Regions from separate parts of the Streptomyces sp. NPDC090032 genome, predicted to be linked through region 3. Evidence: riboswitches for the same ligand, from Rfam matches in the RefSeq annotation. Region 3 holds a riboswitch; each other region holds the start of a gene.

Region 1 (7,188 bases), on a different contig from region 3:
CCGAGCATCTCGTCGGTCGCCTGCCACACCTCACCCATGCCGCCGCGGCCTATCGTCTTGTGCAACCGGTACCGATCCGCCAGCAACACCTTGCGCACCACCCTTGGAAGACTGCCCCGTCAATTTGGTTGCCACGGAACGTACTTCGCCCCGCGCGAGTGCGAGGACGAGCGGGAGGGGTGTGGCGGGAACAAGGATAAGGCGCGCGGAGAGCCGATGATCACACTTGGCCGGACGGCACGCTCGGAAGGCGCGAGGCGGTGATCACACCGAGCCGGACACCTCCTAGGAGTCCGCGGCGCGGGTGCGGGCCAGGGGGCCGTGCCGCAGGAGTTCCGCCAGGCCCTGGCGGGTGGCGGCCACCACCACGCGGTCCTCGGAACTCAGCACGTACCCGGGGTGAAGGTCCCAGACGAGGCCGGTGGGGCGGTCGGGGTCGTCGTCGGCGGGGGACGCGGCCAGATCGGGGCGGCGCTCGCCGGGCGCCGTGGCGTCGAGCGCGATCACCCGCCAGGAACCGGCCCGGAACGAGTCGGCGACGGTCCGGCCGTCGAGCCGCGGATGCCCCGCGACATCGAGGGCGGCGAAGAGCAGGACACTGCGCTCGACGGGGATGGCGCCGAGGATCTGGCGGCCCATCATGGCGCCGGCGAAGGCGGGCGCGGCGAGAGTGGAGACGCTTCGGCTGCGGGTCAGAGCCAGGGGGTGCGCCGAGCGGAGCGTGCGGTAGACGGCCGTCGCGAACGCGTCGTCGAACAGGCGCAGCGCCACCCGCAGGTCGGGCTTGACCGACCGCGCGTGCAGCGCGGCCTCGAGGTTGGTGATGTCGCTGCTGGTGAGGGCGAGCAGGGCGTGGGCCCGGTGCACCTTGGCGGCTTCCAGGACACCTTCCTGCGTGACATCGCCGATGACGGTGGGTACCCGCAGGCGGCGGGCGAGGGCGACGCCGCGCGCCTCGGGGTCCTCCTCCACACAGACGACGGGGATGCCGAGTTCACGCAGGCGGGACAGGACCCGGGTGCCGATCTTGCCGAGGCCGAGGAGCACGACGTGGCCGGACAGACCGCGGGGCGGCCGGCGCAGCGCCGACGCCGTACGGAAGGTGCCGAGGGCTTCGAGGACGGCCGCGAGGAGCACGGGCAGGAGGAGCAGTCCGGCGAGCCCCGTGAGGAGTTGGAGGAGCTGGCGGGCGAGCGGCTCCCCGATCGCGGGGTCGTCGATGGCGAACAGGTCGAGGAGAGTGAGGTATCCGGCGTGCAGCGGATGGTCGCCGGTGGTCGCCCAGGAGGCGACGGCCAGGCCGAGGACGCTCGAGACGAGACCGGCGAGGGACCAGCGCAGCCGGCGCGAGAACAGCGAGCCGAGAGGCATACGGCGGCTGGTCGCACGGCCGTTGGGCGCGGCGACGGCGGGGGAGACGGCTTCCAGGACCACGGTGCCGCGCCCGGTGGCCGCGGCGACCGTGCGTTCGTCGGGCAGCAGCAGCGGCCCTTCCGCGCCGCCCATGTCCGAACCCTCGGCGCCCGCCGGGTCGTTCGCGGTCGCGGACAGCAGAGCGAGGGTGCACAGGCCAGGGTCGGCGACCTCGCCCCGGCCCGGCGGGGTGCGGTCCACGGCGCGCAGCAGGAGCCCGTCGGCCTGGACGACCTTGCTGGTACCGGCGACGGCGGTGGCCGCGAGTGCGGGAGCGGCGGTGTCGGCGTCGGACAGGACCGTCGTGGTGGTGTCCAGCGCCTCGGGGTCGACGCCGGGTGCGGAGAGCGCGGCGGCCTGGTCGAGGAGGTGTTCCAGGTGCTGGCCGAGCTTGCGGTTGTAGAGCCGGATGACCAGGCGCAGCTGGGGGTTGAGACGGCGGGCGGCCAGGGCGGCCCGGATGTTCGTCTCGTCATCGCCGTGTACGAGGGCCAGCGCGGCGGCGTCGGCGACGCCCGCCTCGGCCAGCGCCTGCTCGTCCAGTTCGGGTGCCTCCAGGACGCGCGGCGTCGGGACGCTGTCGTCGGCCACGGCGGACACCGTACGGTTCACGACCGCTTGCATCCGCGAGAGCAGGGCTGCCGCGCGCGCCCGTCCGGCCGGCCCTGATCCCTGTCTCGTGACGCGGACCGAGGGCACGACGACGGTGACCCGCTCGCCGTAGACGGCGCGCAGTTCGGCGGCGAGCCGCTCGGCGAGCGCGTCACCACCGCACACGATCATGTGGCCGGACGGTGGGGCCTGTTGAGGCTGGCGGGGCAGGGTGGTCATGGCAACAGTCAAGTGGACGGCAGGGTGTGAGCGCACGTCGGGCCCTGAATGTGTGCAGGTGGGCGTGTTGCGTCCACCCTGTGGGCCCTAGTCCCGTCGCCCGGCGTCGGACCGGTCGCCCGGCAGGCGCCACCCGTGGTCGACCGGGCCGATGCCCGACCCCAGCGCGAACCCGGCGGCGATCGCCCCCGTGACGTACTCCTTCGCCCGGCGGACCGACTCCGGCACGGGCAGGCCGTGGGCGAGACCCACGGCGACGGCCGACGCCAGGGTGCAACCCGTGCCGTGCGTATGCCGGTTGTCGTGGCGGGGAGCGCGCAGCCAGTGCTCCTGCGTGCCGTCGGTGAGCAGGTCAACGGCCGCCCCCGGCAGATGGCCGCCCTTGACCAGCACCCAGCGCGGTCCGAACGACAGCAGCCGCGCCGCGGCCCGGCGCATGCCGTCGTCGTCCGTGACGGTGAGACCGGTCAGCTGCGCCACCTCGTCCAGGTTCGGCGTGGCCACCGTCGCGACCGGCAGCAGCTTCGTGCGTACCGCGTCCAGTGCGTCCTCGGCGAGCAGCGCATCGCCGTGCTTGGACACGCTCACCGGGTCCACGACCACCGGGGCGTCCGTACCGGCGAGCAGTTCGGCCACCGCCTCCACCAGCACCGGCGACGAGAGCATCCCGGTCTTGACCGCCTGGACGCCGATGTCGTCCACGACGCTGCGGTACTGCGTGCGCACCGCGTCGACGGGGAGTTCCCACGCGCCCTGGACCCCGAGGGAGTTCTGCGCGGTGACGGCCGTCACGACGCTCATGCCGTGGGCGCCGAGCGCCAGCATCGTCTTGAGGTCGGCCTGGATCCCGGCGCCGCCGCCCGAGTCCGAACCGGCGACGGTCAGGACGCGGGGCGGCGCGACGCGTCCGCTGCTCACGGGCACGGTCATGTGCGGGCCTCCTCGTAGGGTGCGGTGGGGGCGACGGCGGTCGGGCAGCGCAGTCTCAGGGGCGCGTACACGACGAGCGCGGCGACGAAGGCCACGTAGTAAGCGAGGTCGGCGCCGTGCAGGGCCTTCGCGACCGGGCCCACGTACAGGCCGCTGTCCATGAACGGGACCGCCGCGGCGAAGGCGGCGACGAAAGCGAGGAGTCCGGGCCACCAGGGCTGCGGCCGGGCGGACTCGGTGGCCAGGTCGACCGGCGCGCCGCCCCGGGCCCTGGCACGGGCGAACCAGTCGACGGCCACGACCGCGACGAAGCCGGGGATCCAGTAGCCGACGAACAGCAGCACGTTCTGGAAGCGGGCCGCGGTGTCGGCGGCGTGCATCCACAGCACCAGTGGGAAGCCGAGCACCGCGGCGAGCGCCGCCGCGAGCGGCCGCGGGATCCGGACGCCGATGGTCTGCAGGGCCAGCGAGCCGCTGTAGTCGTTCATGGCGTTGCTGCACAGGGCCGCCAGCGCCACGGCGAGCAGCCCGAAGGAACCGAGAACGCCGCCGCCGAGCAGCTCGTCGACACCGCGCGCGGTCTGGTCGGTGAAGACGGAGGCGCCCCACAGCCCCAGCGCCTGGACGGCGACGAAGGAGACGGTGACGCCGAGGAGTGTGAACCAGAACATGCGCTTACGGGAGGTGGCCGCCGGAAGGTAGCGGCTGAAGTCGCTTGCGTACGGGGCCCAGGACAGGGACAGGCTGAGCGCGATCGTGCTGGTCAGGACGAACGCGCCGGCCTGGTCGGCGCCGTGCGCGGCCCCGTTGGTGACCGGATGGACACCGTCGAGAAGCTTGACGGCGAGGACCGCGAAGGCGGCGGCCAGGACGAAGGTCATCAGCTTCTGCAGCCGGTGGACGGCCTCGTAGCCGAGCACGCCGAGCGCGCCCTGCGCCAGCATCATCACGAGCACGCCGACCCAGAACGGCCAGCCGCACAGCCGGGCGAGCGCGTCGCCGCCGAACAGGCCGATCAGCGCGTCCCAGGCGACCGACGACAGCCACTGCAGGACGCCGGGCACCGCGACGGCCCGGCCGAACGCGAGCCGCGCCAGCGGGAGCTGCCCCGCGCCGGTCGCGCTGCCCCACGTACCGAGATACGCGGTGGGCACGGCGCCGACGAGGGTGCCGAGGACGACGGCGGCCAGCGCGGTGGCGAAGTCCAGGCCGAGTGCGATACCGACGGTGCCGGTGAAGACGCCGGTCATGGTCAGGTTCGGGGCGAACCACACGGTGAACAGGCGCCCGGCGCCGCCGTAGCGGTGGGTCTCGGGGACCGGCGCGATTCCGCGCGCCTCGACCCGCAGGTCACCGGGCGCCGCGGGCATCCGCCCGTCGAAGACGGAGCGTGGTCCGGTGGTCCCGGTGCTGCTCGGGGCATGGGGCAACGACATTGGCTGACATCCCTCCGCCAGTGCTAACTGGTTCAGGTTCGACGGGTGTGATCTCAGCCCTCGTTCGGGGCACCCCGTGTCCGGTACGTCGGCAAGAGTAGCTTCCCTGTCGCGGGAGGCAAGCTGGGGGCGTGGCTCAGAAGTGCGTGGCGATGCCGAACGCGGCCCGGAGAAGCGCCATGTCGTGAAGGTCCTGTTCGCGTGGTTCGTACCCTTGGTGGAAATCGGCCTGCCGCTGGGCCGACAGGCACGGCACGGTGACTCCGCCGATGGTGCCGGTCACGAAGCGCGATGCCGGGTAGGCGAAGGGACTTCGCGGATCGGGGGAGGCCTGGACGGCGGACCCGTCCGCGGCGAAGGTCAGCGGATGCAGATCGAGGTCGCGGCCGTCGGGCGCCGAAAGCACGAACCGCACCGGACGCCAGTCGAGGCTCTCGGTGAACCCTCGACGCGCGAGCGCCGCGACCACGACGGACTCCTGCTCCTGTCGGTGCATCAGATCCAGGTCGCCGTGCTCGCGCGTCTGCTCGCCGACGAGCGCGTCGATGCCCCAGCCCCCGCCGATCCACACGTGCGTACCCGCGCGGCGCAGCACGGCCAGGATGTCCAACACGCTGTCGACGTCCATCAGTTGACCTCCGAAGGCGGCGGCATCGGCCGGTGCGCAGGGGTGGTGTCGGCCGGCCATGGGCCTACGCGGGCGGATTCTCGCTCAGGAGCAGTGCCGTGCCGAGTTCGGCGAGGCGCTCGGCGAGGTCCGTGCGGTCGCCCGCGGAGCCCGTCCGGGCCGCGTTGTCGACCACCGTCAGCACCGCGGTGACGACGATCCTGGCCTCGGCGGTGTCGAGTCCGGGGCGCACCTCGTCGAGCAGGCGCACCCACAGCGCCAGGTACTCCCGCTGGTTCTGCCGGGCCGCCTTGCGCTCCTTCTCGGGGAGCTGGTCCAGCTCGCCGATCAGCAGACCGATCAAGTGGCTTTGACTCAGGGCGAATTCGATGTACGAGCGCAGCAGTCGGTCGAGGGTCTGGCGCGGGGTGCCGGGCTTGGCGAGTGCCTGTGCCGTGCCCGCGCGCCGCTGTTCGCCGCCGCGCAGCACGGCGGCCACGAGCAGGTCGGTCTTGGTGGGGAAGTGCTTGTAGATGCTGGGGCCGGTCGCTCCGGCGGCCTCGCCGATGTCGTCGGTGCTGACGGACTGGAAGCCCCGCTCGTCGAAGAGGCGGATCGCCTCGACGAGGATCTCCTCGCGGCGGGAGACCGCGAGGCCCGCGTATCCGCCCGGCGCAGTTCCCGCTTCGGCACCGGTACTCGTCCCGAGGGGGCAGTGCGCGGCGGCGTGGGCGAGCCGGTGGAGGAGTTCTTCGAAACGGCGGCGGGGCAGCGACGTGCGGTGCCAGGAGATGGAGCCGAACACCGACAGGACGGACCACGCGAGGAGTTGCCGGTCGGACGCGTCGAGGTCCGGGCGCTCGTCGCCGATCAGGCCGGCGATCCGGTCGGCGACGTCCTTGAGGGCGCGGCGCTGTTCCTTGCGGCGGTCCTCCGGCAGGTGCCTGGCCTCGCGCTGCCACAGGACGGCTGAGCCGCGCCGGTCCATGGTCTCGCTCGCGCTCGTGCGGAGATAGGTGTCCAGGTCCGGGGCCGCGGCGAGGGACACCGAGATCGCGTTGACCGTGGCGTCCACGACGTGGAGCAGCAGGTCGGGCTTGCCGCGGAAGTGCCGGTAGAGGGCCGGGGCGGTGATGCCGACCTCGGCCGCGACATCGGCCACCGAGACGTTGTGGTAGCCGCGCTCGCGGAAGAGACCGGACGCGGCGGCGATGATCCGGGCCTTGCGGTCCGGGGGTCTGCGCGCGGTCGTCCGTCCCGACGCTTGCGTCTGCATCCCGGTTCGCCCCTCGCCGTCGTCCATTTCGGCAAAGGTACAACATCCGGGCAACGCTGTGATCAACATGTGGAACGGCCGGGTGGCGTTAGACAGAAATCACTCTGTTGCTTTCAGATCCGCCAACGCTAGATGCCCTGCGTCCAATCCATTGCGCCACATGGTTAGAGCTGCTTCACTTCCTGCTCACATCAGCCCCGTGGATCAGGGAGGGCCGTCATGGCCGTCGACCGACAAGAAGTGCCCGGCTCGCCGTCGGTGACCGCGTCCGGGTCCCGCGCGTCCGCCGTGCGGCGCAGGGCGTGGTACGTCCTCGCCCTGCTCGTCTGCCTGATGCTCGTCAACTTCGCGGACAAGGTCGTCGTGGCCCTGTCCGGCGTGGGGATGAAGAAGGAACTGGGCCTGGACGGCTCCCGGTTCGGCGTCGTTCAGAGCAGCTTCTTCTGGCTCTTCGCCGTCGGTTCCGTGCTCGGCGGCTGGCTCGGGGGCAAGGTGCGGGCGCGCTGGCTGCTGGCCGGGATCGCCGCGGTGTGGGCACTCAGCCTCGCCCCCATGGCCGCCCAGGTCGGCTTCACCACGATCATCGCGTGCCGGGTGCTGCTCGGCTTCGCCGAGGGGCCGACCGTCGCGCTGGCGATGCAGGTGGCGCACTCGTGGTTCCCCGCACACCGGAGGAGTGTGCCCAGCTCGCTCGT
Region 2 (7,188 bases), on a different contig from region 3:
GACGCCGAGCGGCAGCATGAGGAGCGCGTCGAAGCCCCGTACGAGACGGCCCGCCTTCCTCGTCAGGGCGGCGGCGGCCAGTCCACCGATCGCGACCGCGATGGCGGTCGCGGCCAGCGCGTACGTGAGCGAGTTCCCGATCGCCTCGATCGGCGGCACCAGGAACACGCCGCTGTCGGACGAGGTCAGCGCCTTGTAGTAGGCGAGTCCGAAGCCGTCGGGCCCGCCCGCGCCCCGGAAGGACCGCTGGATCAGCACGCCGAGCGGCAGCAGGATCAGCACCGCGACCGTGGCAACCACCCCGGCGAGCAGCGCCCACTGGCCCACGCCGCGCGGGCGCCGGGCGGTGTGCGCCGCGTCGACCAGGCGCAGCGCGCTCTCCCGCCGGCGCACGCTCCAGGCGTGCACGGCGAGGATGATCCCCACAGCGGCGAACTGCACGATCGTGAGGACGGCCGCCGTGGAGAGGTCGAAGATCTGCGCGGTCTGCCGGTAGATCTCCACTTCGAGGGTGGAGAAGGTCGGCCCGCCGAGGATCTGGACCACGCCGAACGAGGTGAACGTGAAGAGGAAGACCATCAGCGCGGCGGCCGCGACGGCGGGGCCGAGCGCGGGCAGCGTCACCTGCCGCCAGGCCGTCCAGCGGGAGGCGCCCAGCATCCGGGCGGCCTCCTCCTGCCGGGGGTCGAGCTGCGACCACAGTCCGCCGACCGTGCGGACGACGACGGCGTAGTTGAAGAAGACATGGGCGAGCAGGATGGCCCACACCGTGGTGTCGAGGCGTACGCCCCACAGGCTGTCGAGCAGCCCGCCGCGGCCGACCAGTGCCAGGAACGCCGTGCCGACGACGACGGTCGGCAGCACGAACGGCACGGTGACGGCGGCCCTCAGGACCTGCTTGCCCCGGAACTCGAAGCGCGCGAAGACGTACGCGCCGGGGAGCGCGATCAGCAGCGTGAGCACCGTCGACGCGAGCGCCTGCCAGGTCGTGAACCACAGGACGTGCCGGATGTCGGACTGCCCCAGCACGTCGGCGATCCGCCCGAACTGCCAGTGCCCGCCCGCCTTCAGGCCGCGGGAGACGATGGCCGCGACCGGATAGGCGAAGAAGATCGCGAAGAACGCGACGGGCACGGCCATCAGGCCGAGCCGCGCCGCGCTCCCGCTGCCCCGGGAACCCCGGGAGCCTCGGGAGGACCGCTTCCGAGGCTCTACTTCAGTACGAGTGAGGTCCACGACTTGACCCAGGCGTCACGGTTGTCGGCGATCTTCTTCGGGGCCATGGTCTTCGGGTGGTCGACCACGACGTCGTACTTCGCGTAGTCGGCCGGCAGGGCCGCGTCCTTCGTCACCGGGTCCACGAACATGTTCAGCGGCATGTCCTGCTGGAACTCCTTCGCGATCAGGAAGTCGAGCAGCGCCTTGCCGCCCTTCTCGTTCTTCGCGTGGCTCAGCAGGCCGGCGAACTCGGTCTGGCGGAAGCAGGTGCCGGCCGCGACCCCGGTCGGGGCCGTCTTCGGCTGCGGGTCCGAGTAGATCGCCTCGGCCGGCGGCGACGACGCGTACGACACGACGAGCGGCCGGTCGCCGCCCGCCTTCCTGCCACCGGCGGAGCCCGAGAACTCCTCGTTGTAGGCCTGCTCCCAGCTGTCGACGACCTTCACGCCGTTGGCCTTGAGCTTCTTCCAGTAGCCCTGCCAGCCTCCGTCGCCGTACTGCGCGGCACTGCCGAGCAGGAAGCCGAGACCGGGCGACGACGTCGACACGTTCTCCGTGACCAGGAGGTTCTTGTACGCGGGCTCGGCCAGGTCGTCGAACGAGGCGGGCGGCGTCAGCTTGTGGTCGGCGAAGTACTTCTTGTCGTAGTTGACGCAGATGTCGCCGGTGTCGATGGGAGTGACCCGGCGCTTGTCCTTGTCCAGCTGGTACTCGGGACGGACGCGGTCCAGGCCCTTGGCCTCGTACGGCTGGAAGAGTCCGTTGTCGAGGGCGCGCGACAGGAGCGTGTTGTCGACGCCGAAGAGGACGTCGCCCTGCGGGTTGTCCTTGGACAGGACGGCCTTGTTGACGGCCTCTCCCGCGTCACCGTCCTTCAGGACCGTGACCTTGTAGCCGGATCGCTTCTCGAAGTCCTTGAGCACGCTCTTGGAGACGGCCCACGAGTCATGGCTGACGAGGGTGACCGTGTGGGAGTCCGCCGAGTCCTCGCCGGAGCCGGAGCCCCCGCACGCGGAGAGCGTGACGAGTCCGAGACCGGCCGCCACGGCGACGGCCGTGGCCTTGATGGTGGTGCTCACTTAAGTTCCCTCCTGGGTGACCAGGAAGAGACGCGGCCCCGCCCGGGATCGCGGACGATTCCCGGGCAGGGCGCAACAGCTTGAGTGGCGACCGAACTTCCTACCCAGAATGACCTGGGCAAGGTTCAGAGGGTCTGCGGCCGATGCCGCACTCTCAGCGCTGTGGCGCTCCCCTGTCGGAATATGAAGATGTACGTACGCCAGTCAGGTTACCGCTCGGTGGCGGCGAGCTGACCGCACGCCCCGTCGATCTCCTGGCCACGGGTGTCGCGGACGGTGACCGGGACGCCGTGGGCCGCGATGGCCTCGACGAAGGCCTTCTCGTCCTCGGGGCGCGAGGCCGTCCACTTCGAGCCCGGCGTCGGGTTCAGCGGGATCAGGTTGACGTGGACGCGCTTGCCCTTGAGCAGGCGGCCGAGCCGGTCACCACGCCACGCCTGGTCGTTGATGTCGCGGATGAGCGCGTACTCGATGGAGATGCGGCGGCCCGACTTCTCGGAGTACTCCCACGCCGCGTCGAGGACCTCACGGACCTTCCAGCGCGTGTTGACCGGGACGAGGGTGTCACGCAGCTCGTCGTCGGGGGCGTGCAGCGAGACGGCGAGGCGGCACTTGAGGCCCTCGTCGGCGAGCCGGTGCATGGCGGGGACCAGACCGACGGTCGAGACGGTGATACCGCGCTGCGAGAGGCCGACGCCGTCCGGCTCGGGGTCGGTGAGCGCGCGGATGGCGCCGACGACCCGCTTGTAGTTGGCCAGGGGCTCGCCCATGCCCATGAAGACGATGTTGCTCAGACGGGCCGGGCCGCCCGGGATCTCGCCGTCGCGCAGCGCGCGCATGCCGTCGACGATCTGGTGCACGATCTCGCCCGTCGACAGGTTCCGGTCGAGGCCGGCCTGTCCTGTGGCGCAGAACGGGCAGTTCATTCCGCAGCCCGCCTGCGAGCTGATGCACATGGTGACCCGGTCCGGGTAGCGCATCAGGACGGACTCGACGAGCGTGCCGTCGAAGAGCCGCCACAGGGTCTTACGGGTGGTGTCCTGGTCGGTCGACAGATGCCGGACGACCGTCATCAGCTCCGGAAGCAGCGCCTCCTGCAGCTTGCCGCGCGAGCCGGCGGGGATGTCGGTCCACTCCGCGGGGTCGTGCGCGAACCGCGAGAAGTAGTGCTGCGACAGCTGCTTGGCGCGGAACGGCTTCTCACCGATCGCGGCAACGGCCTCCTTCCGCTCGGCGGGCGAGAGGTCGGCGAGGTGCCGCGGCGGCTTCTTGGCTCCGCGCGGGGCGACGAAAGTGAGTTCTCCGGGCTTAGGCATAACCCTTCCAGTGTCGCAGATCGAATCATGTGACCTGGAACTCAGGAGAGGGAGGGTTCGTCATGGTCATCAACGGTCGTCATCGTGTGCGTGCCACCGCAGTTTGCGGGGTGCGAGAGGTTGCCGGGTGATCAGGCACGGGGCGTGACGGTGCGCCCTATGGCGATCATGGCCGCGTCGTCGTTCAGGTGTCCGCCGACGTGGTGCAGCAGGTCGCGCCGGAAGCGGCCGAGGAAGGCGTCGGGGTCGTTCTCGGTCCAGCCTGTGATGCGCTCGGCGAGCGGGTAGAACGTGCCGGTGGCGTCGCGGGCCTCGGTGACGCCGTCGGTGTACAGCAGCAGCAGGTCTCCCGCCTCGAACGGGAAGCTGTCGACGTGGTAGCGCGGATGCGCCAGTTCACCCAGGCCCAGCGGAGGTGCGGGATAAAGGGCGTCGATCGTCGTCGGTCGGCCGTTGCACAGGACGACCGGTGGCGGGTGCCCGCAGGCGATCATCTGGACCCGGCCGTCCCCGTCGGGGATGTCCAGGATGTTGGCGGTGATGAACGTTTCGCCGAAACAGCTCGCCTCGCCCGGCTCCATCAGGTCCCAGCACACGCTGCGGTCGAGGTAGGCCACCAGCTCGCCCAGGCTCGCCTGGCGGTGGGCGGCGACGCGGAACGCTCCGAGCAGCAAGGCGGCGTCGTTGACCGCGGTCATCCCCTTGCCCCGCACGTCACCGACGATCAGCCGGGTGCCGGAGGTCGTGCGCGCCGCCGCGTACAGATCCCCACCGATCTGGGCCTCGGCCTCTGCTGCGAGGTAGAGGGAAGCCACGCGCAGCGACCCGATCTCCTTGGGCAGCGGCGGGAGGACCACACGCTGAGCGGCCTCGGACACGTACCGCACTTGCGCCAGCACCTTTGCGCGACGCTCCCGCAGTACACAGAAGATCACCAGACTCGTGCCGACCAGCAGCAGGGCGATGATCTGAGCCTGGTGGTTGGACGAGAGCAGCTCGTCAGGGTCGCGCGCCAATCCGATGATCGTCTGCGCGATCACCGCCAGCGCGGCGACCAGGCCCACCGTCCGGGGCCCGCCGAACAACGGCGTGATCGCCGGGGCCGCGACGAGCAGTGGACCCAGATGAATGTTGGGCGGAGCAAGAACGTCGATCACGGACACCGCGACAATCCACCCGATCGGGATGGCGAGCAACGACCGACCCGCTCGCACCGGCCGTCGAAGTCCTTCGCGGCGCTGCGGCATGACTCCTGTCTACACCGCCCCTGCCCGTCGCGCACCGGCGGAGCCGGGCCGTGGAACCGACCGCTCCGCCACGCGGACCGGCCCAGGCAGGCATAACCCGTCCATCCGAGGTCGCAGCCATACGACAACGGGCCCGCCGCCCTGTGGACAACGAGCCCGTCACCTGCATTCACACAGGTCAGCCGAGCGTGCGGACCGGTCAGCCGGCCCCGACGAAGATCACCAGAAGCAGCCAGACCACCGGCGCCGTAGGCAGCAGCGAGTCCAGGCGGTCCATGATCCCGCCGTGCCCGGGGAGGAGCGTGCCCATGTCCTTGATCCCCAGGTCGCGCTTGATCATCGACTCGCCGAGGTCGCCGAGCGTGGCGCTGGCCGCGACGGCGAGCCCGAGCAGCAGGCCCTGCCACCAGACCCCGTCCTCGATCAGGAACTGCATACACAGCGCGCCGGCGGCCATCGCGAACGTCACCGCGCCGACCAGGCCCTCCCGGGTCTTGCCGGGGCTGATGCGCGGGGCGAGCTTGTGCTTGCCGAAGCGCCAGCCGATCGCGTACGCGCCGGTGTCGCTGACGACCGTCAGCAGCAGGAACGTCAGGACGCGCTGCGGCCCGTCGTCCGCGGCGAGCATGAGTGCCACGAACGTCGCGAGGAACGGGACGTAGAACGCGGCGAAGACCCCGGCCGTGACATCCCTGAGGTAGCCCTCGGGGGGTTCCGTCATGCGCCAGACCAGGACCGCGAGCGCGGTGAGCGCCATCGCGACCCAGGCGCCCTCGGTGCCACGGACGTATCCGGCGACGACCATCGCCGCGCCGCCGACCGCGAGCGGGACGAGCGGCGCCTTGATGCCCTTGCGCTCTTCCAGCCGCGAGGTGAGTTCCCAGAGTCCGACGACGACGGCCACCGCTACCACGCCGATGAACACGGCCTTGACGATGAAGAGCGACGCGACGATCACCGCGCCGAGCCCCACCCCGACTCCTATGGCTGCCCCGAGGTCACGGCCCGCGCTCTTCTTCGGCGGTGCGGGGGCGGGCTGTGCGGCGCTTGGCATGGGCTCCTGCCGGCTCTCGTGCTGCGCCTCGTGCGGCGTCACATACGGCGTCTGGTGCTGCGTCTGACGGTGCGTCTGATGCTGGGTTTCGTGCTGGGTCCCGCGCGGCGGCTCGTGCTGAGTGCTCTCGCGCGGCTGCTCATCATGCGTCCCGCGAGAGGGCTCGTCCCGGCTCCCGCTCGGCGACTCGTCGCGGAACAGGGGACCGCTCGGCCGAGCAGCCCCCCGATCGTCGTCCTGGTCACGACCACCGGCGGGTACGTCGGGCATTTCGGGCACGATGGGCATGGGCCGAGTCTCCTCAACCGCATGCTGTTCGTACGCGGGACCCGCCGGGGAAGCCCCCTGGGAAGGCCCCTGGACGGGCGGCCCCCAGTACCCGGCTCCGGTCGGCGCTCCCCAGGAAGAGTCGTTCACGGATTCCTCAGACCTCGAGCAGCTCGGCTTCCTTGTGCTTGAGCAGCTCGTCCACCTGAGCGACGTACTTCGCGGTGGTGTCGTCGAGCTCCTTCTCGGCGCGGCGGCCCTCGTCCTCGCCGACCTCGCCGTCCTTCACGAGCTTGTCGATCGTCTCCTTGGCCTTGCGGCGGATGGAGCGGATCGAGATCTTGGAGTCCTCGGCCTTGGTCTTGGCGACCTTGATGTACTCCTTGCGGCGGTCCTGGGTCAGCTCCGGGAACGTCACACGGATGATGTTGCCGTCGTTGCTCGGGTTGACGCCGAGGTCGGAGTCGCGGATCGCCTGCTCGATGTTGCGCAGGGCGCTCTTGTCGAACGGGGTCACCACGGCCATCCGCGGCTCGGGCACCGAGAACGAGGCCAGCTGGTTGATCGGGGTCAGCGCGCCGTAGTAGTCCGCCACGATCTTGTTGAACATCGCCGGGTGCGCACGGCCGGTGCGGATCGCGGCGAAGTCCTCCTTGGCGACCACGACGGCCTTCTCCATCTTCTCCTCGGCCTCGAGGAGGGTCTCTTCGATCACCACTTGCTCCTGCGTGTCTTGAGTGAGGCCCGGCATGCGCCCAGGGCGGCCGGCTGCGTCGTGAGTCTTTCCTGCACGGTGTCCGACCGGCAGGACATTGTCCATCCCCTGGCGGGGGGGGCGTGTCAGGCCCGCGTTCCGTGGTCGCCCACGAGCGTGCCGATCTTCTCACCCTTGACCGCCCGCGCGATATTGCCCTCGGCGAGCAGTTCGAAGACGAGGATGGGCAGCTTGTTGTCGCGGCACAGCGTGATCGCGGTCATGTCGGCGACCTTGAGGTCGCGGGTGATGA
Region 3 (7,188 bases):
CGACGGAACTCATCGTCCGGACCTCGTCCCAGCGTCGTCCGCCCCGCACGACGGTCAGCCCGCCCCGCTCGCCGGGACACGGCTGAACGACGGCTTCCGGGTGGTCACCCCGAAGACCATCCGGAAAAGCCCGTACCAATTCGGGAGAAAAGCACGGTGAACAGCAGCCCGGATCCGATTCACCACCCCTGGTGCATCACACAGCGCGAGCCGCATTCCTATGATGGGCGCACGACACCGCGGGCCGCTGCGACCAGGCAGTCCGATCGGGTGCAGAGGCGGCGCAATGGTGGTGGAGGGGTCGATGACTCAGGGGGCCGGTCAGGGACCCGAGGTGCGCACGGCGACGCTGCGCGACTTCCGCGTTCCCGCGTACGTCCACGACGTACCGGCATACGTCCAGGAGCCCGGCCACGACCCCGCTCCACCGGCCCCTGCCGTGCCCGCGCAGGCGGAGCCGGATCCCGCGTACCAGGAGCCCAGGTTCTCGGAGCCCTCGTACGCTGAACCGTCCCTTCAGGACCCCGCGTTCGACCAGCCCGACGGGTACACGCCGACCCAGCGCGACCTGCCCGTCATCAACCGCGGCGACACGGTCCAGGTGCGGATCGACACCGAGCCGGCGCCCCGTCCCGCCGACGGACTCGGCCCGCTGTACGTCGTCGGTGACGTGCACGGCTACCTCGACGAGCTGATCGCCGCCCTGTACGAGCAGGGCCTCATCGACGCCGAGGGCAGCTGGTCGGCGGGCACCGCCCGGCTGTGGTTCCTCGGCGATTTCACCGACCGCGGGCCCGACGGCATCGGCGTCATCGACCTCGTGATGCGGCTGTCCGCGGAGGCCGCCGCCGCCGGGGGCTACTGCAAGGCCCTCATGGGCAACCACGAACTGCTCCTCCTCGGCGCCAAGCGCTTCGGCGACACCCCGGTCAACTCGGGCGCCGGCACCGCCACTTTCCAGGCGGCATGGCTGCTCAACGGCGGACAGAAGTCGGACATGGACCGCCTCCAGGACGTCCATCTGCAGTGGATGTCCCGGCTCGACGCGATGGAGCTGGAGGACGGCCACCTCCTGATGCACTCCGACACGACCGCGTACCTCGACTACGGCGACTCGATCGAGGCGGTCAACGACACGGTCCGCGAGACCCTCACGCGTAACGACGCGGACGAGTGCTGGGACCTCTTCCGCAAATTCACCAAGCGCTTCGCGTTCCGCGACGGGTCCGGACCCGAAGCCGTGCGCGAGCTCCTCGAGGCCTACGGCGGCGCGCGCGTCGTCCACGGCCACAGCCCCATCCCGTACCTCCTCGGCGAGGTCGGCACCGAGGACGCGGCGGACGAGGACAGCCGCCCGCTGATCGAGGGCCCGCACGTGTACGCGGGCGGACTCGCGATCGCGATGGACGGCGGAGTGACCATGGCCGGAAAGCTGCTGGTCCAGCAACTCCCCATGGATAGCTAGGCGTTCCCCGGGCAGGCGCACCGAACGGGGGCTCAGTCCGGCCACCGGGCCGAATTCGGGAAACCCCCTGTCACCGCGTGCCGTCACCGCTCTACCATCGGCTTATCCGTAGCAGGCTCCCCTCCGTTTCTGCCCGACGGCTCGCACCCATGCGAGCCCCCAAGCCCTACGGAGCATCGGGGGATGCACATGAACAGCGCTCCGCACCTGCTGAACGAGGACCGCCCCGAGTTCGAGCGGATCCTCGATGATGCGCTGCGTACCGCACCGGACCGCCCTGATCTCGCCGCAGTGGGTCAGCGGCTCAACGCCGAACAACTGCGCACCATGGCGCTCAACGCCACCGCACTGATCGCGGCCGCCGCCGCGACCGAGTACCAGAACTACGTGAAGGTCCGCGCCGACCTGCGCGCCGCGCCGCGGCCCGTACGTCCGCTGCGCGAGGGAGAGAGTTCCGCGGAGTCCGGCGGCTCGATCGGACTGGCCGCCACCGTGGGCGAGGTGACGGAGACGACCGGCGCCGGTGTCATCGCCGTCGTCGCCGTCCTCGCCCCCGTGCTCGCCGGGACGGCTGCCGCGATCTTCCTGCTCGTCGGCTACATCCTGAAGATGCTCGATCCGGAACCGGCTTTCGCCCAGACCCTGTTGACGGTCGGCTGGGTGTTCGGCGCGCTCACCGTGGCGGGAATCCTCGTTGCCGGCGTGGGCCTGCTGCTCACCGCTCTGCGCAACGGCGCGACGTCCTTGCAGGCCGGCGCGCACACCGAGTCGAACGAGGAGGTGGACCGGGCCAGAGAAGCCTGGTGCCTTGTGCTCCTGGAGCGCGGCATCCTGCCGTTCCTCCGGGAGGCTCTCGCGGAACCTCCACCGGCCCCGGCGAACCGCGGGGGCGGCCACGGACCCGCGGGCCGTATGCCCCACCTCGGGTACAACAGGCCCGGATTCAGCAGCCCGGGGGGCGCCGACGGCACCTCCCCCGCGGTCCCTAGGTACTCAAGCCCGGACTTCACAAGCCCCGACTTCGGAGGCCCGGAACACCAGCCGGACTAGGTCCGACCGGCCATGGTCCCGCCCTGTCCACCGGTCGCGAAAGGCGGTCGGCGAACAGGGCGTAGGCCCGTATGAGCGCGGGTGAGGTCAGTCCGCGATCGGCAGATAGACCCGGTTGCCGGCGGCGGCGAACTCCTTGGACTTCTCCGCCATGCCCTCCTCGATCTCACTCTTCGTCCCGCCGTGCTGGCGGCGGATGTCCTGGGAGATCTTCATCGAGCAGAACTTCGGCCCGCACATCGAGCAGAAGTGGGCCGTCTTCGCCGGCTCGGCGGGGAGCGTCTCGTCGTGAAACTCCCGTGCCGTGTCCGGGTCGAGGGCCAGATTGAACTGGTCCTCCCAGCGGAACTCGAAGCGCGCGTCGGAGAGGGCGTCGTCCCACTCCTGCGCGCCCGGGTGCCCCTTGGCGAGGTCCGCCGCGTGGGCCGCGATCTTGTAGGTGATGACGCCGGTCTTGACGTCGTCACGGTTCGGCAGGCCCAGGTGCTCCTTGGGCGTGACGTAGCAGAGCATCGCCGTGCCCCACCACGCGATCATCGCGGCTCCGATGCCGGAGGTGATGTGGTCGTACGCAGGGGCGATGTCGGTCGTCAGCGGGCCGAGTGTGTAGAAGGGCGCCTCCTCGCACACCTCCTGCTGAAGGTCGATGTTCTCCTTGATCTTGTGCATCGGGACGTGCCCGGGGCCCTCGATCATCGTCTGCACGTTGAAGCTCTTCGCGATCGTGTTGAGCTCCCCGAGCGTCTTCAGCTCGGCGAACTGCGCCTCGTCGTTGGCGTCCGCGATCGAGCCCGGCCGCAGGCCGTCACCCAGCGAGTACGTGACGTCGTACGCCGCGAGGATCTCGCAGAGCTCCGCGAAGTTCTCGTAGAGGAAGCTCTCCTTGTGGTGCGCCAGGCACCAGGCGGCCATGATCGAACCACCGCGCGAGACGATGCCCGTCTTGCGGTTCGCGGTGAGCGGGACGTACGGCAGCCGCACGCCCGCGTGGACCGTCATGTAGTCCACGCCCTGCTCGGCCTGCTCGATGACCGTGTCCTTGTAGATCTCCCAGGTCAGCTCCTCGGCACGGCCGTCGACCTTCTCCAGCGCCTGGTAGAGCGGGACCGTGCCGATCGGGACGGGGGAGTTGCGCAGGACCCATTCGCGCGTGGTGTGGATGTTGCGGCCGGTGGAGAGGTCCATGACGGTGTCGGCGCCCCAGCGGGTCGCCCAGGTCATCTTCTCCACCTCCTCCTCGATGGATGAAGTGACCGCGGAATTGCCGATGTTGGCGTTTACCTTCACCAGGAATCGCTTGCCGATGATCATCGGCTCGATCTCCGGGTGGTTGACGTTGGCCGGCAGAACCGCGCGCCCCGCGGCGATCTCCTCGCGGACGACCTCGGGCTCCACATTTTCCCGGATGGCCACGTACTCCATCTCGGGCGTGACCTCCCCGCGCCTGGCGTACGCGAGTTGGGTCACCGCCTGTCCGTCACGCCCGCGGCGCGGCTGGCGGGGGCGGCCGGGGAAGACCGCGTCAAGGTTGCGCAGACCGCCGCGCGGCGAGGTGTGCTTGATGCCGTCGTCCTCGGGGCGGACCGGGCGGCCCGCGTACTCCTCGGTGTCGCCGCGGCTGATGATCCAGTTCTCCCGCAGCGGCGCAAGGCCCCTGCGGACGTCGGTGTCGACGCTCGGATCGGTGTACGGCCCGGACGTGTCGTACAGCGTGACCGCCGTGCCGTTGGTGAGGTGCACTTGGCGGACCGGCACCTGAAGGTCGGGGCGTGAGCCCGTGACGTACCCCTTGTGCCAGCCGATGGACTTCCCGGCCTCACCCGCCTCTGCGGACAGGTTGGAGGCAGGCGTGCGTGCGTCCGATGTGGTCATGAGACCTACTCCCTACGCCGGCATTACCCGGTAACAGGTTCGGCGGTCGACGCAGCGGCTTCCGTCAGGCGATGTTTCATGTGAAACATCGCCGAAGCGGAGGTCAGCGCCCTCTCAGCCCGGTGCTCCGAGCTCCCGCGTGTGCAAAGGTGCCCCCACGCTAGCGTCATTTCTGGCGTGCTGAACAGAGGGCCCCCGCCGTTCTTGCGATGATCGGGCGGTGACCAACACGCAGCAGCCTCCCCCTCCGCCGCCGCATCCTCCCCATGACCAGGGGAACTCCGGACACGGGCATTCCCACAGCCATGGCCCCGCTGCGCCCGTTTCCAAGCATCTGCGTAAGGTCATCGCCGCGGTGCTCATCCCGTTCTCCGTCGCGGTCGTCGTCGGCCTCGTGGTTCTCTGGCCCGGAGGCGCCCCGCCCCACGCCCGCACGGGCGTCGGCTTCGACCGGCAGACCCAACAGGGCACCGTCACCCAGGTCGACAAGGTCGACTGCAAGTCCGTGAACGCCTCGGGCGAGACCCCGACCGGCGACACGTCGACCGCCGAGGGCCAGTCCGCCGAACAGCAGGCGAAGGGCACGTGCGGGAAGGCGACCGTCCGTGTGGACAGCGGCAAGGACACCGGGCGTACGTTCACGGAGATCGTGCAGCCGGACTCGCCACGGCAGTTGCACGGCGGCCAGAAGGTGATCGTGGCCTACGCGCCCGACGCGCCCAAGGAACTCCAGTACTCCGTCACCGATGTGAACCGCAGGCTCCCGATGGCGGTGCTTGCCGGGATCTTCGCGCTGGCCGTGGTCGTCGTGGGCCGGCTGCGCGGCGTCATGGCGCTCGTCGCGCTGGCCGTCAGCTTCATGGTGCTGACCTTCTTCATCCTGCCCGCGATCCTTCAGGGCTCGAATCCGCTGGTGGTGGCGGTGGTCGGGGCGAGCGCCATCATGCTGATCGCGCTCTATATGTGCCACGGTCTGACGGCCCGTACCTCGGTCGCGGTGCTCGGCACTCTCGTGTCGCTGCTCCTGATCGGCGTCCTCGGATCGGGGTTCATCGACTGGGCCGCGCTGACCGGCAACACCGACGACAACACGGGCCTGATCCACGGGCTTTACCCGCACATCGACATGAGCGGTCTGCTGCTCGCCGGCGTCATCATCGGTTCGCTCGGCGTGCTTGACGATGTGACGGTCACGCAGACGTCGGCCGTGTGGGAGCTGCACCAGGCCGATCCGACGATGGGCCGGCGCGCCCTGTACCGCGCGGGCATCCGGATCGGTCGCGACCACATCGCGTCCGTGGTCAATACGCTGGTCCTGGCGTACGCGGGCGCGGCCCTACCGCTGTTGCTGCTCTTCTCGATCGCACAGAGCAGTGTGGGAACCGTCGCCAACAGTGAGCTGGTCGCCGAGGAGATCGTGCGGACCCTGGTCGGCTCGATCGGCCTGGTCGCCTCGGTGCCGCTGACGACCGCGCTCGCGGCTCTGGTGGTCTCCGCCGACCGTCCGGGGCCCCCGTCCGCTGCCGCGGCCGGTCCGGCACGCGGAGGAAGGGGCCGGCGACGGAAGCGCTGAACCTCTGCGTGGGCACCCCTAAGGCGCCACTCTGCTGAAGCGTTACATCAGTTGATCGCCCACGGACTTCTGGAGCCCGTCAGCCGGCGCTCTGCTCCTCGGCGAGAATCCGGTCGAGTGCCTCGTCGAGATGCGCCTCGAAATCGGCGAGCGCCCGCTCCTGGCCGAGCGGGACGAGCTTGTCGGTGCGGTCCAGGAAGGCGACGAGGGGAGCGACACCCGCTCTGAACAGCGCCTGGTCACCGCCCACTTGGAGCCGGATGTGCACCTCGCCCGGCATCTCGCCCGGGCTGCCCGCCAGTTCCACCGGTTCGATGCGCACATCACCGTCGCCGCAGGGACCAGCCACCCCGTCCACCAGGAGCTCTCGACCGAAGGCCCAGGTCACCGGGGCGTCCCCGGGGAGGTGGAAGGTCAGCCGCACGGCGTAGGGATCAGCGGCGGCGTACCGCAGCTCCACCGGGATGCGGAACGAGAGTTCCTCGGAGACGAGGAAGCTCATCATGACCTCTGCTTGTACTGCCTGTACCGACTCGCGCATCGCCTACCCCGTCAATTTGCCGTCGATCGGGCGGGAACAACCTTCCCGACACCTTCGCATCTTGCTTAACGTACATGCGGGATCACAAGGAGTGAGTTTTCAGATGCTGATAGAGAAGGCGAGTGTCCTTACGAGTTTGCCGACTTCGTTCTGCAACTGCCGTGCCGCGGGCAGCAGACGACCGGCCTGATGGGACGGAAGCGAAACCGCCATCGTCGCCGCGGTGGACCCGACGGTGATGGGAAACGCGGCGCAGACCGTGCCCAACGCGTACTCCTGGCGCTCCACCACAGGCTGCATCCGCCCCAGGCCGTTCAGCCGCCGCAGCAGCGAGCGGTCGTCGCGCACCGTGTACGGGGTGATCGAATACGCGGGATAGCGGTCGAGGTGATCGCGTCGGCTCTCGTCGTCGAGCTGGGCGAGGAGGCACTGGCCGATCGCGTGAGCGTGCCCCGTCTCGCGGAAGTCGGCCCATTCCGCGACCGCGGGATTCCCGGGCGTGTCGGCGACAGCCACAACCTCGATCTCGCCCTCGCGGTAGACCGAGAAGTACACCGGGACCCCGATGGCGTCGCGCCAGTGCTGCAGTGCGTCGGTGATCATGCCGCGACGATTCTGCTGCGCTCCGCTGCTACTCAGCCGCTCGGCCGCCGCACCCAGGACGAACAGGCCCTTCTCCTTGCGGAG
Region 4 (7,188 bases), on a different contig from region 3:
ATGCGGGAGCCCGCCTTGGGATCGCTGGAGATGACGGTGCCGCGCTTCACGGTGTCGCTGTACGCGCGCTTGACGTGCCCGAGGTCGAGGCCCGCGTCGCCGAGCTGCGCCTTCGCCTGAGTCTGCGTCTTGGCGAGCAGTGGCGGGACCTTCGTGAACTGGCCGGAGTTGATGTACCAGACGCCCGCGCCGAGGCCGAGGGCGAGCAGCAGGGCCGCGACGGCCGCGAGCACGCCGCGGCGGGGACGACGCCTGCGGGAAGGTGCGGGCGGCGGGGGCGGCGTCTCGAAGCGGCTCGTGCGGTGGAGCTCGGCCTGCGGGTCCTGGTCGTCGGCGGGCAGCGGGAGCTGTACGCCCCGGGTCCGCAGCGCCCGCGGGATCACGCTCGTACGGTCGTCGGAGATGTCACGGTCCTCGGGGCGCGCGGCCGGCGGCAGGGCATCGAGCTGCGCGTCGGTGAGGGCGGCCCTGGCCCGCCTGACCTCGGCGAGCAGCGCCACCGCGTCGTACGGCCTGAGGTCGGGCGTGCGCGCGGTCGCCGACGCGACGAGTGTGTCCAGCTCCACGGGCAGGCCCGGCACGGACGCGGACGGAGGCGGCACGTCCTCGTTCAGGTGCTGGTAGAGGACCTGGGCGGGGGAGTCGCCCGAGTGCGGCTTGGAGCCCGTGAGCATCTCGTAGAGCACCACCCCGCACGCGTACACGTCGACGCGGGGGTCGGTGGTGCCCGACTCGATCTGCTCGGGGGCGAGGTAGGAGACGGTGCCGAGGACGGCGCCCGTGGTGTTCGTGACGGTGTCCACGGCCCGTACGAGGCCGAAGTCCGCCACCTTCACGCGGCCGTCGTCGCCTATCAGGACGTTCTCCGGCTTCATGTCGCGGTGCACGAAGCCCGCGCGGTGCGCGGCGCCGAGTGCGGCGAGGACCGGCTCCAGGATGTCGAGCGCGGCGCGCGGCCGCAGTGCTCCGCGGTCCCGCAGGACGTCCCGCAGGGTGCAGCCCGCGACGTACTCCATCGCCAGATAGACGTACTGCCCGTCCGCGCCCTGGTCGAAGACCCCGACCACATTCGGGTGGGAGAGCCGGGCGACGGACTTGGCCTCGCGGATGAAGCGCTCGACGAACGAGACGTCGGCGGCGAGGGCCGGGTGCATCACTTTGAGCGCGAGCACACGGTCGAGGCGGGTGTCCACGGCCCTGTAGACCGTGGCCATCCCGCCGACCGCGATGCGTGCGTCGACGCGGTACCGGCCGTCGAGCACCTGCCCGACGAGAGGGTCCTGAAGGGTCGTGTCCACGCAGGTGAGTGTACGAGCCGCCGCCGACACCCGGCTCCGCAGTCGTCCACGGACGGCCGTACTGCAGCAGAGCTGTAACCGGGCCGTAAGGCCCTCAGAACGCGGGCCGCTCCGGGTCGAGCCTGGCCATGCCGGACACGGGCGAGGAGGCCTCCGCGAAGTGCCTGCGGGGGATCCGGCCCGCCCGGAACGCCAGCCGCCCGGCCTCGACCGCGTGCCGCATGCCCTCCGCCATCAGGGTGGGCTCCTGCGCACGGGTCACCGCCGAGGCGAGCATCACACCGGCGCAGCCCAGCTCCATCGCGAGCGCCGCGTCCGACGCGGTTCCGGCGCCCGCGTCCAGGATCACCGGCACGCGCGCGTGCTCGGTGATCAGCTGGAAGTTGTGCGGGTTGCGGATACCGAGCCCGGAGCCGATGGGGGAGCCGAGCGGCATGACCGCGGCGCAGCCCACGTCCTCCAGCTTCCGCGCGAGCACCGGGTCGTCGTTCGTGTACGGAAGCACGGTGAAGCCGTCGTCGACGAGGATCTCGGCGGCGTCCAGGAGCTCGATCGGGTCGGGCAGCAGGGTGCGCTCGTCCGCGATGACCTCCAGCTTGACCAGGTCGGTGCCGAGCGCCTCACGCGCGAGGCGGGCGGTCAGGACGGCCTCACCTGCGGTGAAACAGCCCGCAGTGTTGGGCAGTACCTGGATCCCCAGCTTCTCCAGGACGGAGAGCACGGAGCCCTGCACGCTCGCGTCCACGCGCCGCATCGCGACGGTCGTCAGCTCGGTGCCGGACGCGACGAGGGAGCGTTCCAGGACGTCGAGGCTGGGCGCCCCGCCCGTGCCCATGATCAGGCGGGACGAGAAGGACGTGCCGCCGATGACCAAGGAGTCGTCAGCCATGGGTTCAGCCTCCCTGGACCGCGGTGAGGACCTCGACGCGGTCCCCGTCCGTGAGTGCGGTGCCGGCCCACTGCGCGCGCGGGACGACGGTTTCGTTGAGTGCTGCGGCGACGCCGGACGGCGCCGTGGTCAGGGCCGCGACGAGGGCGTCGAGCGTGGTGCCCGAAGCGACCTGGCGGCCCTCGCCGTTGACAGAGACGTTCATACGGACTGCTCCACAGAGACGGGTGCGGGGACGGCGCCGAAGCGCCGCGGGGTGAAGGGGCGGGCCACTTCGGGGAGTTCGCCGGTGGCGAGCACGTGGGCCATGGAGTCGCCGGTGACCGGCGTGAGCAGCACGCCGTTGCGGTAGTGGCCGGTGGCGAGCAGCAGGCCCGGCAGGGTGGTCGGGCCGAGGATCGGGGCGTTGTCCGGGGAGCAGGGGCGCAGGCCCGCGATGGTCTCCGTGAGCGGCAGTTCCGTGATGCCGGGCACCAGCTCGTGGGCGTCGCGCAGCAGCTCGTAGACGCCGCCCGCGGTGACCGTCGTGTCCCAGCCGAGTTCCTCGCTGGTGGCCCCGACGACCAGCTCGCCGTCGACCCGGGGTACCAGGTAGAGGTTGCCGCCGCGCACGACGGCGCGCACGGTGCGGCTCAGGAACGGCGCGTACACCTTCGGCACGGTCAGGCGCAGCACCTGCCCCTTCACCGGGCGCACCGGCGGCAGTACGTCGTCCGGGACCCCGGCGAGGCGGCCGCTGAGGCTGCCGCCGGCGAGGACGACCTGGTCCGCGTCGAGCCCGGTGCCGTCGGCGAGGACCACGCCGCGAGCGCGCTCTCGTACGACTGTCAGCCGCTCGGCCCACTGCCGGTGGAACTGCACCCCGGCCCGCTCGCAGGCCGCGACAAGGGCCTTCGCGAGGCGCCTCGGGTCGATCTGGTGGTCACCGTCGACGCGCAGGCCGCCCCGCACGGACGGGGCCAGCATCGGTTCGAGGCGCCGGCACTCGCGGCCCGACAGCCACTCCGACTCCAGGCCCGACGCGCGCTGGAGGGCGTGCAGTTCCCGAAGGTGCGCGCGGTCGTCCGCGTCGAGCGCGACGGCCAGGGTGCCGCACGCGCGGTAGCCGAGGTCGAGCCCGGTGGCCTCGGAGAGCTCGGCGGCGAACGCCGGATAGCGGCGCGCGGACTCCACGTTGAGCCCCAGGAGGGTCTGTTCGGCCTCTCCGTAGTGCAGTTCGGTGACGGCGGCGAGCATCCCGGCCGCCACCTGTGCGGCCCCGCCGCCCGGTTCGGGGTCCACGACCGCGGTGCGCAGCCCGCGCTGCGCGGCCCGCCACGCGGTGACGAGACCGATGATCCCGCCGCCCACGACCAGGACGTCGGAGCCTTCTGAAGTACGAGACATGGGCGTCCAGCCCCTCCCTTCGCCGGCATGACCCGGATCAGGTTCGTACGGTCGGAGGCCGTCCCAGCCTCCCTCTCAGCCCGGTACGTCCGGGCTCCCGCGAGTGCTTTACGGTGGCCACCCTAAACCGTTGCCCCGACCCCCAGTAAGGGAGCCCGCCCGCATGGCCCGCTCGCTCGACGGACTCGTCCTCGCCCCGGTCGCCGACCAGGCTCCAGGTCAGGTGGGTACGCGGACGCGGTTCACGTACCACGAGGAGGACGGCCGGATCTGGGCCGAGTACGCGGGCGGGGACGTCGTGCGCGGCCACCTCGTGGGCACGCGTGAAGGGGACCGGATCGACTTCAGGTACGTACAGCTGAAGACGGACGCGACGACCTCCTCCGGGCACTGCGTCTCGCTCGTCGTCGACCTTCCCGACGGGCGGGTGCGGCTGGACGAGACGTGGGAGTGGGAGTCGCAGACGGGCAGCGGGACGAGCGTCGTCGAAGAGGTCCCGGGCGCCTGACGGCGGGAGCGGGGGAGGGCCTGAGCGGTCAAACCGGCGCCCGGTGTGGAAGACGTCACGGACGCGGTGTGACGGGCCCGATGACTGACTGAACGTCAGGTGCATATGGTGATCCGGTGAGCGAGCAGAACCAGAACCAGGCCCCGGTGCCCCAGGCAGGGCGGCACGTCGTCATCGTCGGCGCCGGGATGGCGGGGGTCCAGACCGCCGTGGCCCTGCGCGAACAGGGCTTCACCGGCGCCGTCACGCTGATCGGCGCGGAACCCCACCAGCCGTACGACCGGCCTCCGCTGTCCAAGGCCGTCCTGCTCGGCAAGGCCGAGGGGTCCGCGTTCGACGTGGACTTCGAAGCCCTCGACATCACGCTCGAACTGGGCCGCGAGGTCACCGGCGTACGCCCCGCCGAGCACACCCTCGACACCGCCACGGGCCCCGCCCCCTACGACGTCCTGGTCCTCGCGACCGGCGCCGAACCCATCAGGCTGCCCGGCACGGAGGACATCCCCGGCGTCCATCTGCTGCGCACGCTCGACGACGCCGAGCGCCTCCGTCCCGTCCTCGCCGCACAGCGCGACATCGTCGTCGTGGGCGCGGGCTGGATCGGCGCCGAGTTCGCCACCGCGGCCCGCGAGGCCGGCTGCGCGGTCACCGTCGTCGAGGCGGCCGAGCGGCCGCTCGCCGGGGCGCTGCCCGAGGAGGTCGCCGCCCCCATGGCCGCCTGGTACGCGGACGCCGGCGCGGAACTGCGCACCCACGCGCGCGTGGAGCACGTCGAGCCCGGAGCCGTCCTCCTCGACGACGGCACCCGGGTGCCCGCCGGCGCCGTCGTCGTCGGCATCGGGGCCCGCCCCGCCACCGGCTGGCTCACCGGCTCCGGCATCACGCTCGGCGCCCACCGCGAGGTAGTGGCGGACAACCACCTGCGCACCTCCGAGCCCGATGTGTACGCCGTCGGCGACTGCTCGTCCTTCCCGTCGGGCAGGTACGGCGAGCGCCTGATGGTCCACCACTGGGACAACGCGCTCCAGGGCCCCCGCACGGTCGCCGCCAACATCATCGGCGAGGCCCCGGCGACGTACGACCCGGTGCCGTACTTCTGGTCGGAGCAGTTCGGCCGCTTCGTGCAGTACGCCGGGCACCACGCGGCCGCCGACACCACCGTGTGGCGCGGCGACCCGCAGGGCGCGTCCTGGAGCGTGTGCTGGCTGCGCGAGAACCGGCTCGTCAGCGTTCTCGCCGTGGGCCGCCCGCGCGACCTGGCACAGGGGCGCAAGCTCATCGAGTCGGGCGCCTCGCTGGACCCGCAGGTCATCAGCGACCCGACCCGCCCGCTGAAGGCCGCTGCCGCCTGACCGCCCCGCCGGGGCGACCGGGGCTTTTACGCGGCCGCGTTTCCCACTGTCAGTCCGGGATGGCAGGCTTGTCCTGTGACCGAGATTGACGCAAAGATCGATGCTCTCGTCCCCGAGTGGCTCACCCTCCCCGACATCGCCGAGCAGTTCGGCGTGGAGGTGACGCGCGTGCGGCAGCTGGTGAAGGAAGGCCAGGTGATCGCCGTACGCCGCGGTGAGAACAGGGCGCTGCACGTGCCCGCCGCCTTCATCGACGGCGACAAGGTCGTCAAGGGCCTCACCGGGACCCTGACCCTGCTGAGGGACGACGGCTACAACGACGAAGAGATGCTCGAGTGGCTCTTCACCCCCGACCCGACCCTGCCGGGCACCCCCGCGCAGGCGCTGAGCGAGAATCGCGGCACGGAGGTGAAGCGCCGCGCCCAGGCGCTCGCCGTCTGACCTGACAACCGTCCGGCGTGGGGGGGGCGCGCCCCCCCCCCCCCCCCCCCCCCCCCCCCCGGGGGGCCCCCCGGCCCCCCCCCCCCCCCCCCCCCCCCCCCCAACCCCCCCCCCCCCCCGACCAGGTGACCCCCCCCCCCCCCACCAACCCATCCCCCTAAACCCGGCCCCCGGCCCCCCCCCCCCGCCCGCCCCCGGGACTCCCCCTCCCCGGCGGCCCCCACCCCTGTGCGCAACGGGTGAAGCAGTGGTCACGTGATGGCGCCGGCCGTGCGGCGCGCGGCGGTGGGCGTCAGCGGAAGGTGCCCTGCGACACCGAACCGGCAATCCGGCGCTGGAAGATGATGTACACGATCAGTACGGGCACCACCGTGACCACGATCGCCGCGAAAAGACCGCCGTAGTCGATGTTGTAGACCTGCGAGGACGCGTAGGCGGACATCCCCTGGGTCAAGACCCAGTTGTCCTGGTTGGTGTTGAGTGCCACCGGCAACAGGAACTGGTTCCAAAGACCCAGGAAGTTGAAGATCGCCACCGCCGCCATGCCGGGACGGGCCATCGGCAGCATCACCTGGAAGAACGCCCGCCAGTCACCGGCACCGTCGATCAACGCGGCCTCGTAGACGTCATGCGGCAGCGACCGGAAGAACGAATAGAGGAAGAACATCGTGAACGGCAGCGCGAACGCGACGTAGGTGAGGATCAGTCCAGGACGTGTGTTCAGCAGCCCGAAGTTCTGCAACTGGAAGAAGAGCGGCACGATAGCCAGGAAGACGGGGAAGGTCAGACCGGCGAGCATCAGGTAGTAGATCAGCCGGCGTCCGGGGAACTCGAACCGGGCCAGGATGTAGGCGCACATCGCGCCGAGCAGCATCACCAGGACCAGCGCGGAGACCACGACGATCACCGAGTTCAGGAAGTACTTCCCGATGCTCGCGTCGGTCCACGCGTGCGCGTAGTTCTCGAACCGCCAGCGATGCGGCAGCTTGAACGGCGACGACAGGATCTCGCTGGTCGACTTGAACGACGACACCAGCACCCACAGCATGGGCACGATCACGATCACGGACCACAGGATCAGCAAGGTGTGCGAGATCACCGCGAACCTGCGGTCACTGCTCACGGCAGCTCTCGTCAGTTTCCGGTCACGCGCCGGCTTGCGGTCACTCGCCGGCTTCCGGTCGGCGGCTATGGCGCTCACTGGGCAACTCCCTTGGCTCCGGCACGCCGAGCCTTCAACCCACGCGCTTTCTTCTTGCCCTCGCCACCGCCCGTCAGCCGGTTGACGAGGAACACCAGCGCCGCGAACACCAG

Evidence for each region. A riboswitch is a leader RNA that binds a small molecule or an ion and turns the genes downstream of it on or off. The one in region 3 is predicted to bind thiamine pyrophosphate.
Region 1: linked by a shared signal. The riboswitch ahead of ACIPWY_RS06895 (purine-cytosine permease family protein) and the one ahead of thiC (phosphomethylpyrimidine synthase ThiC) in region 3 are both predicted to bind thiamine pyrophosphate.
Region 2: linked by a shared signal. The riboswitch ahead of ACIPWY_RS24050 (thiamine ABC transporter substrate binding subunit) and the one ahead of thiC (phosphomethylpyrimidine synthase ThiC) in region 3 are both predicted to bind thiamine pyrophosphate.
Region 4: linked by a shared signal. The riboswitch ahead of thiO (glycine oxidase ThiO) and the one ahead of thiC (phosphomethylpyrimidine synthase ThiC) in region 3 are both predicted to bind thiamine pyrophosphate.

The regions. Positions count from the first base shown of each region.
Region 1 covers NZ_JBIVFF010000002.1:692,902-700,089, forward strand. The annotation lists gene ACIPWY_RS06880 (serine/threonine-protein kinase) at 1-65, opposite strand, end outside; gene ACIPWY_RS06885 (NAD-binding protein) at 286-2,244, opposite strand; gene thiD (bifunctional hydroxymethylpyrimidine kinase/phosphomethylpyrimidine kinase) at 2,332-3,174, opposite strand; gene ACIPWY_RS06895 (purine-cytosine permease family protein) at 3,171-4,610, opposite strand; TPP riboswitch at 4,603-4,697, opposite strand; gene ACIPWY_RS06900 (nucleotidyltransferase domain-containing protein) at 4,747-5,238, opposite strand; gene ACIPWY_RS06905 (TetR/AcrR family transcriptional regulator) at 5,303-6,520, opposite strand; gene ACIPWY_RS06910 (MFS transporter) at 6,713-7,188, shown strand, end outside.
Region 2 covers NZ_JBIVFF010000009.1:274,655-281,842, reverse strand. The annotation lists gene ACIPWY_RS24055 (iron ABC transporter permease) at 1-1,140, opposite strand, end outside; gene ACIPWY_RS24050 (thiamine ABC transporter substrate binding subunit) at 1,212-2,297, opposite strand; TPP riboswitch at 2,377-2,482, opposite strand; gene rlmN (23S rRNA (adenine(2503)-C(2))-methyltransferase RlmN) at 2,507-3,613, opposite strand; gene ACIPWY_RS24040 (PP2C family protein-serine/threonine phosphatase) at 3,745-4,860, opposite strand; gene ACIPWY_RS24035 (phosphatidate cytidylyltransferase) at 5,060-6,331, opposite strand; gene frr (ribosome recycling factor) at 6,339-6,896, opposite strand; gene pyrH (UMP kinase) at 7,022-7,188, opposite strand, start outside.
Region 3 covers NZ_JBIVFF010000005.1:401,028-408,215, reverse strand. The annotation lists gene ACIPWY_RS14580 (LacI family DNA-binding transcriptional regulator) at 1-86, shown strand, start outside; gene ACIPWY_RS14575 (metallophosphoesterase) at 290-1,465, shown strand; gene ACIPWY_RS14570 (hypothetical protein) at 1,649-2,515, shown strand; gene thiC (phosphomethylpyrimidine synthase ThiC) at 2,603-4,387, opposite strand; TPP riboswitch at 4,380-4,536, opposite strand; gene ACIPWY_RS14560 (YibE/F family protein) at 4,608-5,960, shown strand; gene ACIPWY_RS14555 (SsgA family sporulation/cell division regulator) at 6,040-6,501, opposite strand; gene ACIPWY_RS14550 (IclR family transcriptional regulator) at 6,601-7,188, opposite strand, start outside.
Region 4 covers NZ_JBIVFF010000003.1:479,754-486,941, forward strand. The annotation lists gene pknB (Stk1 family PASTA domain-containing Ser/Thr kinase) at 1-1,298, opposite strand, end outside; gene ACIPWY_RS09230 (thiazole synthase) at 1,393-2,187, opposite strand; gene thiS (sulfur carrier protein ThiS) at 2,192-2,392, opposite strand; gene thiO (glycine oxidase ThiO) at 2,389-3,573, opposite strand; TPP riboswitch at 3,571-3,684, opposite strand; gene ACIPWY_RS09245 (hypothetical protein) at 3,737-4,081, shown strand; gene ACIPWY_RS09250 (NAD(P)/FAD-dependent oxidoreductase) at 4,270-5,433, shown strand; gene ACIPWY_RS09255 (Rv2175c family DNA-binding protein) at 5,509-5,874, shown strand; gene ACIPWY_RS09260 (carbohydrate ABC transporter permease) at 6,167-7,075, opposite strand; gene ACIPWY_RS09265 (sugar ABC transporter permease) at 7,072-7,188, opposite strand, start outside.